One region of the Virgibacillus sp. M23 genome, then DNA from elsewhere that is predicted to be linked to it. Evidence: riboswitches for the same ligand, from Rfam matches in the RefSeq annotation. Region 1 holds a riboswitch; the other holds the start of a gene.

Region 1 (5,866 bases):
TGTACCGTATCTCTTCCACAAAGCATAGCCGTTTTCAACCCTTTTTCCTTGGTTAAATAAGGATAAATTGCTGATTGAGAACAAGATGAACAAATGGGATCTACTAACCTACTTACATTAATCGCACTATATGACCGTCCCCATATATCGACTTGTACTAACTCCGGAGATGTACCATTATCTGTTAAGTATTTTAAGCACTCCGTTGTCTGATAGGCAGCTGTCACCTGTACCGCAGGAGAAATAATTCCAACCGTATCACAGGTTTTCCCTTCCTGAGGAAGGTGATCAATTAAACATTGTAAACAAGGAGTTTTTCCAGGAATAATGGTAAGTGCGATGGCAGTACTCTGTAAGCAGCCACCATATGCCCAAGGTTTACGATGTTTTGCTAACACATCATTCATTACAAAACGCGTTTGAAAATTATCTGTTCCATCAATAACAAAATCGGCATCTTGTACTATTTTCTCTCCATTCTCCTCAGAAAACTCTTCTACAATTCCCGTAATCTCCACTTCCGGATTAATCGCTTTTAATCTTCGTTGAGCTGCTTTTGCCTTCGTTCGATTCTGTCTCGCATCATCTTCTGTATAAAGCTGCTGACGCTGAAGATTACTAAGTTCGATATAATCGCGATCAACCAGCGTCAGCTTACCTATTCCTGCTCGAACAAGCATTTCCGCATTTGCACTTCCTAATGCTCCAGCGCCAATTACGACAACATGTTTGGTCACTAATTGGCGCTGGCCAGTCTGTCCAATTGGGGCAAAGCGTTCCTGGCGAGCATACCGTCCTGTTATCATTCAATCATCGCCGTCTCTGGACTACTCTTCATTCCGTACATTCGTTTGGGAATACGGCCTGCTTTATATCCTAATCGTCCAGATTGTACAGCCAACCTCATCGCTTCCGCCATTTGAATTGGATCTTTTGCGCCAGATACAGCTGTATTTAATAAAACCCCATCTGCTCCAAGCTCCATGGCATAAGCGGCATCACTCGGAGAACCAATCCCTGCATCGACAATTACGGGGATGTCGGATTGTTCGATAATAAATTGCAAATTCATTGTATTAATAATGCCTTGACCCGATCCAATTGGTGAAGCCCCTGGCATAATTGCATGTACACCTGCTTCTTCCAATCGTTTTGCTAATACAACATCATCAGAGGTATAGGTTAATACAGTGAAGCCCTCCTCTAGCAGTTGTACTGAAGCTTTCATCGTTTCAAAAGGATCAGGCAGCAAGGTTTTCTCACAACCGATAACTTCCACTTTAATCATGTCACATAAACCTGTAGCCTTAGCTAAACGGGCAATTCTTACCGCCTCATTTGCTGTCTTAGCGCCAGCAGTATTTGGTAGTAAATCATATTGCTGCAAATCTAATTCTTCTAACAGATTCGGCTCGTTTTCATCAAATATGTTCATTCTCCTGACGGCAAAGGTTAATATTTCTGTTTTGGATGCTATCACCGCCTTCTTTTGACTTTGAAATGTCGGGTACTTTCCAGTACCTAGCATCAGTCGGGAATGAAATGATTTTCCGCCAATTGTTAACATGACTTATCCTCCTCCTACAAAATGAACAATTTCAATAGTATCCCCATTAGTTAATATTGCTTCGTCATACACTGTTTTATTAATAATTTGTTGATTCTGTTCGACTACCGCGAGTTTCGCTTGAATGTTAAAGCTTTTTAGTAACTCGCCAATAGTTGAATCCTTAGCTACCTCCACCTGACGTCCGTTCACGTGTATCTGCATATGTGATCCCCTCTTTCCTGAAACGGTTTGGTGTAAAAAGACGCTGGATCGATGATGGTACATAACGCTTTAAGACCATATCACTAACTAGTTTCCCTGTAGCAGGAGCAAGAAGAATACCATTTCGATAATGTCCGGTTGCAAAATACAAATGGGGAATCTCAGGATGTTCTCCAATAATTGGCTTACCATCTTTGGTGCCCGGACGAACACCAGTCCAACAGCTATGCAGTTCTTCCTGCTTAAACGATGGGAACAACTTCAATAAGTGATTCATTAATTCAAAAATGCCACCTGTTGACGTATAACTATTGCTATCATCATGATAGCTAGTTGCACCAATAATATAGCGTCCGTCTCGTTTTGGTACCAAATACAGATTGTGAAAGAATAACGTCTGCTGAATAGATTGAATGCTTGGCTTTATGGCAAAGCATTCTCCTTTTGTTGGGACCATTGGATTCATTAATCCTGTCGCTTCAAACCACCTCCCACTTTTTACACCTGCCGCTACAACAACATGATCAGCTGAGATAACATCGTTATCGATTTGAATATGAAAAACATCATGGTCATGGACTATTTCTCCAACTTGACAATTCTCGATCAACTGACCTCCCATTGATAAAGATGCCTGTTTAAAAGCTTCACACACTTTCAATGGTTCTACATGTCCATCTCGCCGCATATATAATCCCCCTACTGCCTGGGATAAAGCTGATGTTCGTTGCCTAATCCCTTCCGCATCCAACCATTCTAAGCCTTCAAATGCATTTTGTTTTGCTCGCAGTCTTTGCTTCTGTTCTTCATTCGTAGCTATCTCGAGCATACCGTTGGTGGAAAGCTGAATATCAATCCCTGATAACGAAAATAGTTCTTTGCTTAGAGATGCATACATATTTCTACTTGCTTGGCAAAATTGATAATACGTACCTTCCTGATCATTTTCTGTGTGTACACCAAGCATGCCCGCAGCAGCTTGTGTAGCTTTTCTTCCACTTCTACCTTGTTCAATTACCGTCGTTACAACCCTACTTTTACTTAAATAGTAAGCAATGGATTGCCCAATAACGCCTCCACCTATAACCACTACATCAACGTGTCTCTTCATATCGATTCACCTCCTTTCGAAACGATTGCACTGCCTGCAGTGGATTATTTTGACTAAAAACACCTGACATTACAGCAATCCCACTTGCCTTCGCTTGATAAATATCCGTTACCTTTGCGCTTGTGATTCCACCGATTGCATAAACGGGAATGCTCACCTCTTTTGCAACTGCTGCTAATTTCTCTACTCCTTTTGGTTTCACCCCTTTCTTGCTCGCTGTCGAAAAGACATGACCATACAAAATATACGTAGCACCTAGCTGCTCCGCTCTCTTAGCTACTTCGTTGGAGTGCGTCGATACCCCTACTTGTAAACCGGGGGATTGTTTTCGGAGATCGTGTACCTCTTGTATTCGCTTTTCTGAAAGGTGAAGTGTCTTCACATTCGTTTCACCAGGTAGTGTTGTATGGCCATGAATAATTAGTTTTTCTTCCGGAACTCCTTGTGCAAGCACACGTTGAATGAACAAAGAATAGTCCTGCTCGGTCATTTGTTTTTCTCGTAGAATGACAGCATCAAGATAGGGAATAATACTCGCTATTGTCTGGATAAGGTATTTCTCCTCCTGTTCACCGGTAGTCACCGCAATTAGTTTCATCACTTCCTCTCCTTTTCTACAAAAAAATGCCACTTTTCCAGCAAAGGAAAAGTGGCATGAATCTATAACGATATCCTAAAAAAGGTATATGTCGCTGATACACACTACTCCTGTCACTTTCCTCCGCTGGTTCTTACTCCAGTTCAGGTTCAAAGGGTCTCCATGTCACACATAGATCTCAGCCATTACGTAAAGGCACCCCTAGTGAAGCGTAATTTAATTATTCAATATGCATTTGTCTATAAAATACATGATTTTGGACTATTCGTCTACCAAAAATGAACAATTTTCTATTTTTTTGCCATTCTCTACTAACAAAAGAGCTGACCTAATGAGCCAGCCCCTTAACATCTCTTTTATTTGGTATAGCGTTTAACTTCATCAATCTTTTGTTCTTTTGCAAGTTCACGAGTTGCGCGTGGCGCGGTCCAAAATGTGGTTAACATGAGTAACGATACAGGAACAGCCGTCACCACAATAAAGGATTGTAGCGATCCAACACTATCCTCGCCAATAGTGATGAGTACAGTTGCGACAAGTCCCATAAGAATTGCCCAGAACACACGCAGGAATTTCGATGGGTCTCCATTACCTGTAATCGCCATCGAGATGGTTAATGACATCGAATCGGTTGTCGTTAATACAAACACAATAGTTGCTACTAAAAAGAAGAAACCGATAATCGTACCAAGTGGCAATTGTTCTGCGATAGCAATCATAGCTGCTGGAGGTCCAGCACTATTTAAAGCTTCAGATACGGCACCAGGGTTATTCATTTCAGCAAAAATCCCTGTGCCACCAACAACTGTAAACCAGAACGTCGTTACCACAGGTGCAATTACCGCAACAGCAGTTACAAGCTCTCGAATTGTGCGACCACGAGAAATACGACTAACAAACATCGCCATCATTGGACCATAGCCAATGAACCAAGCAAAGAAAAAAACGGTCCATAAGCCAAGCCAAGCTCCATCTCCACGGAAGGTGTTTAAGGTTAGGAAGTCTTGGACATATAATCCAAATGATTGCAAATAGGAATCAAAAATAAATAATGCTGGACCTAGAATAATCACAGCAACCATTAAACAAACTGCGAGAATAATATTATAGCTGCTTAAAATTTGGATTCCTTTATGAATTCCTGTCGCAGCAGAAATCCCAGCTGCTAGAACAATAACGATAACAATAAGACATTGTACAAATAAATTATTTGGTACACCGAACAATGCACTTAATCCATAACCTGCTTGTAATCCAAGGAATCCAATTGGACCAATCGTACCAGCTGCCACTGACACAATCGAAAAGGCATCAACAAACGTACCAAGTGCACTTTTTTTCATAATCTTATCGCCAAAGATCGGATAAAGCATCGATCTTGGCTTTAATGGTGCATTTCGATGATAATGGGAATACATGAATACAATCGTACCTAATGTTCCTAAAATTGCCCATGAGACAAAACCCCAATCGACAAAACTTGCTGCAAGTGCAGGTACTACTGCTTCTGTAGTCCCAGCCTCAATTCCTGAGAAATGTGGTGGGATGGTTAAAAAATGGCTCAACGGTTCTGCCGCTGCCCAAAAAACACCACCTGCCGCTAGCAGCGTACACATAATAATCGAAATCCACTTGAACGTTCCAATCTCAGGCTTTTCTAATTTTCCTAAACGAATTTTCCCAAACTTTGAATACCCAAGTATTAATGCAATGACTAGAGTTCCTACCATTAGAACTTGATATATCGAGCCGAAATAGGTTACCGACCAATTAAACATCGTATTAACTACATAGGTGACCATTTCCTGGTTTATTAATGCAAGAATTACAAAGGCAAGTAGCGCCCCTCCACTTAGAAAAAGAACTGGCTTATCTATGGTTTGATCTTGCTTCTTTCTATTCTTCAACAATCTGCTCCTCTCAATTCCATACAAAAAAATCTCACATAACCATATACTGACCTTTTTGCTTTTCACTTATTTAGTCAGTTGTATGTGAGATTTAATAAGCATTTTTAAATTAACACACAGCGTTAAAGGATACATTTTTTCCGAAAACCTGTCAAGTTTAATAAATTACCAAAGGAAGAATGCAGTCTTACTAACTTTTGATTATAATTTTTCCATAAAGTGAAACTTTAATCAATGAGGGTTTTGTTTTCTCTCACTGATTGTTCGTACCACAAGTGTGTGACCTAAATGCCTTTGAACCAATATTGGCAGTCTCCCATTTACCAACATTGATTTCACTTTATTGGGTTGAAGTGAGAGGCTTACTACCAGTTATATATAATAAATCTGCAAGATCGCCCGCTTATTCATAGCGATCGGGGGTATCAGTATACATCTAAAATGTTTAAGCAAAAGATAGATGCCGCAAACATGAA
Region 2 (5,866 bases), on a different contig from region 1:
ATCTGGGTTAGCATTCGTAGCTGGAGCAGTTATTTCTGGGTTAGTAAATAATAATCCTAAGTAAAGAATTCCTAGTCCCACTACAAGCTGATGTGAATTAATAAAATCTCGTGGCTGTAATAATTTCCAAACCGGAAGTGTTGAGGCAATATAGACATAAATCATCAAAATGACAATCCAAATTAAAAATGCCGAAGAAACCGCTCCTAAACCAAATAAACCAGCTCCAGCTTCACCACCCATATAATGAACGAGATCAAATTGAAGAAATTCTACCTTACTAGCAACAATTGCAGTTAAATACATAATTGCTAATGCTAACACGGATGGAATAAGCATTTTTCTGTTTCGTTTATATACAGCATAACCGATCCAGATAGCTAATGGGATTTGAATAAATACAGGAAGCACACTTGCTGGGTAAGATATAAATAAATTTGAAATTACCCATGCAAAGACCGCATTGACCATTAACACTAGAATTAAAATGATAAATAAAAACAGTATCTTCGCTCGTTGACCAATTAAACGATGTGCTAATGTACCTACAGATTGACCTTTATTTCGTACTGACAAGACCAATGTTCCAAAATCATGCACACCCGCAGCAAATACAGTTCCAAGTATTACCCACAGAAAAGCTGGCAGCCATCCCCAATAAACGGCAATTGCCGGACCCAATATTGGTGCAGCACCAGCAACCGAAGTAAAATGATGCCCCCATAGTACGAATTTATTTGTGGGAACAAAGTCCACTCCATCACTGTAACGATGTGCTGGTGTCACATAGGTTGGATCAAGTTTAAAAATTTTTTTCGCTACAAAACGAGAATAGTAGCGATAACCTAATGCAAAAACGATCATACCTATTAATGCAACTAAAATACCTGACACTTCTTTATCCCTCCTTTATCAAGTAAAGACCCGTCCAATTTTAGCACGTAATTTTTTTAAGACGTATCTGTATGAGAATATGTGAATACGCTTTATTTTAGTACTGTCTTTCTGCTTTTACATGATTCATTCAACCCTTATGTATGGTTTAAAAGGTAATCCCTTATTTATACAGGAAGGATATTTAATAAGGGACCACCTTTTTATTTGAGTCCATTCATACAATTTATAAAACGTGAAACTTCCATCCGTGGGGAGGTTGTTTATCCCCTACTGATTGTTAGTACCACAAGAGTATGACCTAAAGGCCTTTGAACCAATCGGACATTTACTGGCAGTTGATCTCCCTCTTACCTATATTGGGTTCACTTTATTGCTTGAAGTGGGGGCTTACTGCCAGTTATATGCGGGATAAAGTGAAACTTCCATCCGTGGAGGAGGTTGTTTATCCCCCACGGATGGTTAGGTGAACCAATCGGACATTTACTGGCAGTTGACCCCCCACTTATCCATTTTGGGTTCACTTTATTGCTTGAAGTGGGGGCTTACTGCCAGTTATATGCGGGATAAAATAACTACAGCTACAATTGTTGTAATGACTAATCCTACGATAACAGGTATAAAGTTTTTACGTACTAATTCCATTACCGATACACCACAAAAACCAGCAATAGCGATTAAAGAAGACCATGCAACGAGCGTACCACCACCAGTCCATATCGAACCCATTTGCCCTATTGCTGCAAGGGTGGTTGCATCAATGGAACCGTTTTGTAATGATGCCGCTAGAGAACCAGTAAGTGGAAGCCCTGAAAAACCAGAGCCATCAAGCCCTGTAATAATACCAATAAGCAAAACGCTGAATCCAGCTAACAATGCACTTTGTGGAAGATATTCTTGAATCGATTGAACGAGATCAAATAGGAATGCAGGTGAACGCTTCTCCATACCTAAAATAGCTCCTGCAAAGTCTGAACTACCTAAAAAGAAAAATCCAGCAATTGGAATAACCGGACCCATTGCCTTAAAAGCAAAAACAAATCCATCTGTTATATGTGTTGTTATATAATCGAGCGCATGCTGCCTACGAAATGCAATGGTCGATAATAATAGCAAGATAACTGCAACACCACCAATAAATGCTGCTCCATCTCCTCCTTCTAATCCGCTCATTCTTCCTGTATTAAGCTTTTCATAAACCATGTAACTAACGACACCAGTTAATGCCAGAGGGACAAGAATAGCAAATAATTTACTCCATACACGTAGTTCATTCGTATGTTGACTTTGTGTATACTCCTTTGTTGTTTGAATGTTTTCAAGTTCTATGTTGTTTCGCACATCCTCCTTCGATCGAATTGTTTTTCGATACATTATATAAGCAAGCATAATAGCAATACCACCTGTTATAAGTGACAAAATAAGTGCTTGATCGGCAACCACAGCTGTTTCTACTCCTGCTGAGGTAGCAGATAAATTGGGGGCAACTTGCACAATATAATCAGAGGAAAGTGCCATTCCTTGACCAGCTATTGCTATTGCTACTGCAGCCGTAATTGCTGGTAGACCTGCTCGGATTGCAGCGGGTACCAAAAGCGCACATATTAGGGGTACTGCTGGTGTTGGCCAAAAGAATAGAGATATCAAATAGGTAGCAATAACTAAAACAAAATAAGATATATGACCATTTACCATTATTTTTTGTATTGGCTGAATCATTCGTTTATCTGCACCTAAATCACGTAATGAATTTAATAACGCGAGCATAAAGGTGATGATTAAAAAAATACTAAATAGTTCTTGTGCTGCTACAAGATTTGCATGAAATATTGCGGTAAATCCAGCAATTAGACTACCTTTATAAACCCACGCAATAATAAATGTACCAAATAACGTTGGTAATACGATTCCCTTCCGCATGACCATTGTGCCTATAATTAGTAAGGTAAACAAACCATATAAAATATGGGATATTGAAAGCTCCACGCCAACCTCTTCCTCTCCAATGGATGTGCTATAGCCTATGCAATTCGTACATGTTTAGTTCTTCTAGCGTTGGGTATGATAATAATGAAAGATTGATAAGGAGGTAATTTTAATGAAACCATTTATAAAAGAATATACAAATGATCAGCAATTAAAGGAAGCTATTCAAATACTAAAGGATAAAGGTATTCATAAAGAAGATGTGTATGTTTTATCCCATGATGATGATCGAACAAACCGAATAGCTGATGGTGCGGATGCGAATACCATAGGAATAAGGGAAATGGATATTGGACATGCCGTTGGTAATCTTTTTAGTACACAAGGTGATGAACTAAGAACGAAATTAACCGAAATAGGATTCTCTCAAGCAGAAGCTGAAAACTATGAGGAAGATATGGATGAAGGAAAAGTACTCTTGATTGTAACTAACCATGAGGAAGTTAATAGGTATTTACAATAAAAGCATAAATCTCTACTATACAGTAGTTTTTCATAATTAAACGTTTTAATCTGTCAGTAAGAAAAAGATAACTTGCTTATGATAGGCAAGTTATCAATGCTGTTTCACCAATTCTAATTGGGTGAAGCAGCTTTTCTCATAGTCTAGGAAGAAAATATAAAATTTACCCATTTGGATAAATAGGGGCGTGTTGAGCCGCGTCCAGCTCCAGCGCCCAGAAACGATGTGACTTCACAATCGCCCGCCCTACGAGCTGACTAGCTCCAGTCGCTACGTTTCTAATGCGCTTTTGTTATGAAATAAAGATAATAAAGAGCTTGGGAAAAAACAAAATATTTCTTACTCTGAATAATCATTTTATCAGTCTCGATAATAATTGCCGCAATTGATTAAGCTTGATTTCACCTCTCACTATAACTCTAAACTACTAAATAGAAAATAGTGGGCAAAATCCTCGAGTCAATAACTACCCACTAATCTTCGTATATTTATTATGAGGAAAACTCCTAGATTAAGCGGACATACGTAATAGTGTACGTGGTTGTTTTTGAAATAAAAAGAACACAAGAACCGTACTTAATATAAAGCCAGGTAACATGTACGATCCGTTATATAGCAACGAGTATAACCATACAGGCTGACCTTCTGGCGCAAATTCACCAAAGAATACAATCCCTCCAGTGAAATGGGCTAAAAAGCGTAAAGCTGATCCTAAAAACACGCCTACAGCAATATAATATAGGCTTGTTTTCGTTTTTCCTTCTTTAACTGCTGCTTGGACAGGTTTTGCAAAAATTCCTGCAAAACCTAATACGGTAAACGCAACAATATAATCTAAGAACCCTTGTAGGGGTACGAAGACTGTTGGCCCAAATAATAATTGTAATCCTCCCAACAGCAATCCAGCTAATAAACCGCCCTTGACCCCCCAGCGAAATGCGACAATAAAAATCGGTATCATCGCAAAGGATATGGAGCCACCTTGAGCCCAAACCTTAAATGATAAAAATGGTATAAAATCCAATAAAAATGCAAAAGCTGCAAAAATGGCTACTTCTACTAAAAATAATGTGCGCCTCATATCTTTCTCCTCCCCTTTTTTATGCAGTTAAGTAACTTATCCATACAAAAAAAGCAATGCCAAGGGGAAGACTTCCTGATGGGGAATCTGCTCACATTACTTTTCTGTCCATCAAAAAAGCCACCATCCCTACGCTAGTACTAACTAACAGGTTCAAAGGGTAAGAACAGTTATGTTCACTCTCAGCCAATTGGCTCCCCCTGTAGGCTTCTAACTTATATTTGCTTCTTTTGTCTTACTGTTTAGTGAAACTTCAATCAGTGGGGGTTTTTGTTTATACCTCTGATTGAGAGATAAACTAATCAGACATTTACCGGCAGTCGATTCCCCCACTTACCAATAATGGTTTCACTTTATTCCTTGAAGTGGGGTTCTTACTATCAGTTACATGTGGAATAAATAAGAAACTACTTTTCACTGCCTATTTACTACAAGTATTGTACATGACATATCGTAAAAACACAACAGCGTTACAACGAAAGATATTCGTCAACATCATTGACACATAATTGAATAGCAGCTTCCCAGAATTCAGGCTTAGTTAAATCTGTATCCAAATGTTTTTTAGCAAGATCCTCTACGTTCATGCGACCAGTATCCCTTAAAAGCGAAATATATGCATCTTCAAAACTATCTTCGTTTTCTTGTGCTTTTGCATAGATACCTAGACTGAAAAGATAACCAAATGTATAAGGGAAATTGTAAAATGGCACCCTTGTTATGTGAAAATGTAATTTAGATGCCCAAAAATTAGGATCATACTCCGATAATGCATCACAATATGCCTCTTTCTGTGCTTCTATCATCAAATCGTTTAATCTTTTCACTGGCACTAATCCTTGTTTCCTTTCTTCATAAAAACGCCTTTCAAAGATAAAACGGGAATGTATATTCATAAAAAAAGCAATGCTCCGCTGAATCTTATCCTCTAATAAACTTTTCTTTTCCGCAATCGAACGTGCGCTTTTTACCGACGCATCTGCAACAACCATTTCAGCAAATGTTGACGCTGTTTCAGCAACATTCATTGCATACCGTTGATTAAGTCCATTTACATCATTCATTACATGTTGATGATAAGCATGCCCTAACTCATGAGCTAACGTTGCAATATTAGATGAAGTACCTGAATAAGTCATAAAAATGCGTGTTTGCTTACTATCAGGGAAACTTGTACAAAATCCTCCCGGACGCTTATTTGGACGATCCTCAGCCTCAATCCACCTATTTTCAAAGGCCATTTTCGCAAAATCAGCCATTTGGGGACTAAACTGAGTAAAATGTTCGACAATAAAGTCAGCTCCTTCTTCAAACGACGAAGTCTTAACCACTTTGTTTACTGGTGCTCCAACATCATAAATACTTAGTTTGTTAAGTCCAAGTAGTTTGGCCTTGTTCATAAGATACTCTACAAAGGGATGCTTATATTTTTTTATTGCAGT

The links. Region 1 has a riboswitch for thiamine pyrophosphate ahead of RVS70_RS03335 (thiamine phosphate synthase). Riboswitches for the same ligand answer to the same signal wherever they lie in the genome.
Region 2: another riboswitch for thiamine pyrophosphate. It lies ahead of thiT (energy-coupled thiamine transporter ThiT); the one in region 1 lies ahead of RVS70_RS03335 (thiamine phosphate synthase).

The regions. Positions count from the first base shown of each region.
Region 1 covers NZ_JAWDHA010000005.1:88,853-94,718, reverse strand. Annotated here, with positions in the region: gene RVS70_RS03355 (ThiF family adenylyltransferase) at 1-803, opposite strand, end outside; gene RVS70_RS03350 (thiazole synthase) at 803-1,567, opposite strand; gene thiS (sulfur carrier protein ThiS) at 1,571-1,771, opposite strand; gene thiO (glycine oxidase ThiO) at 1,731-2,882, opposite strand; gene RVS70_RS03335 (thiamine phosphate synthase) at 2,866-3,480, opposite strand; TPP riboswitch at 3,582-3,693, opposite strand; gene RVS70_RS03330 (BCCT family transporter) at 3,837-5,387, opposite strand; partial or broken gene RVS70_RS03325 (transposase) at 5,787-5,866, shown strand, end outside.
Region 2 covers NZ_JAWDHA010000080.1:6,738-12,603, reverse strand. Annotated here, with positions in the region: gene RVS70_RS19880 (carbon starvation protein A) at 1-894, opposite strand, end outside; gene RVS70_RS19875 (hypothetical protein) at 1,450-2,880, opposite strand; gene RVS70_RS19870 (general stress protein) at 2,993-3,343, shown strand; gene thiT (energy-coupled thiamine transporter ThiT) at 3,855-4,424, opposite strand; TPP riboswitch at 4,533-4,635, opposite strand; gene RVS70_RS19860 (M3 family oligoendopeptidase) at 4,895-5,866, opposite strand, start outside.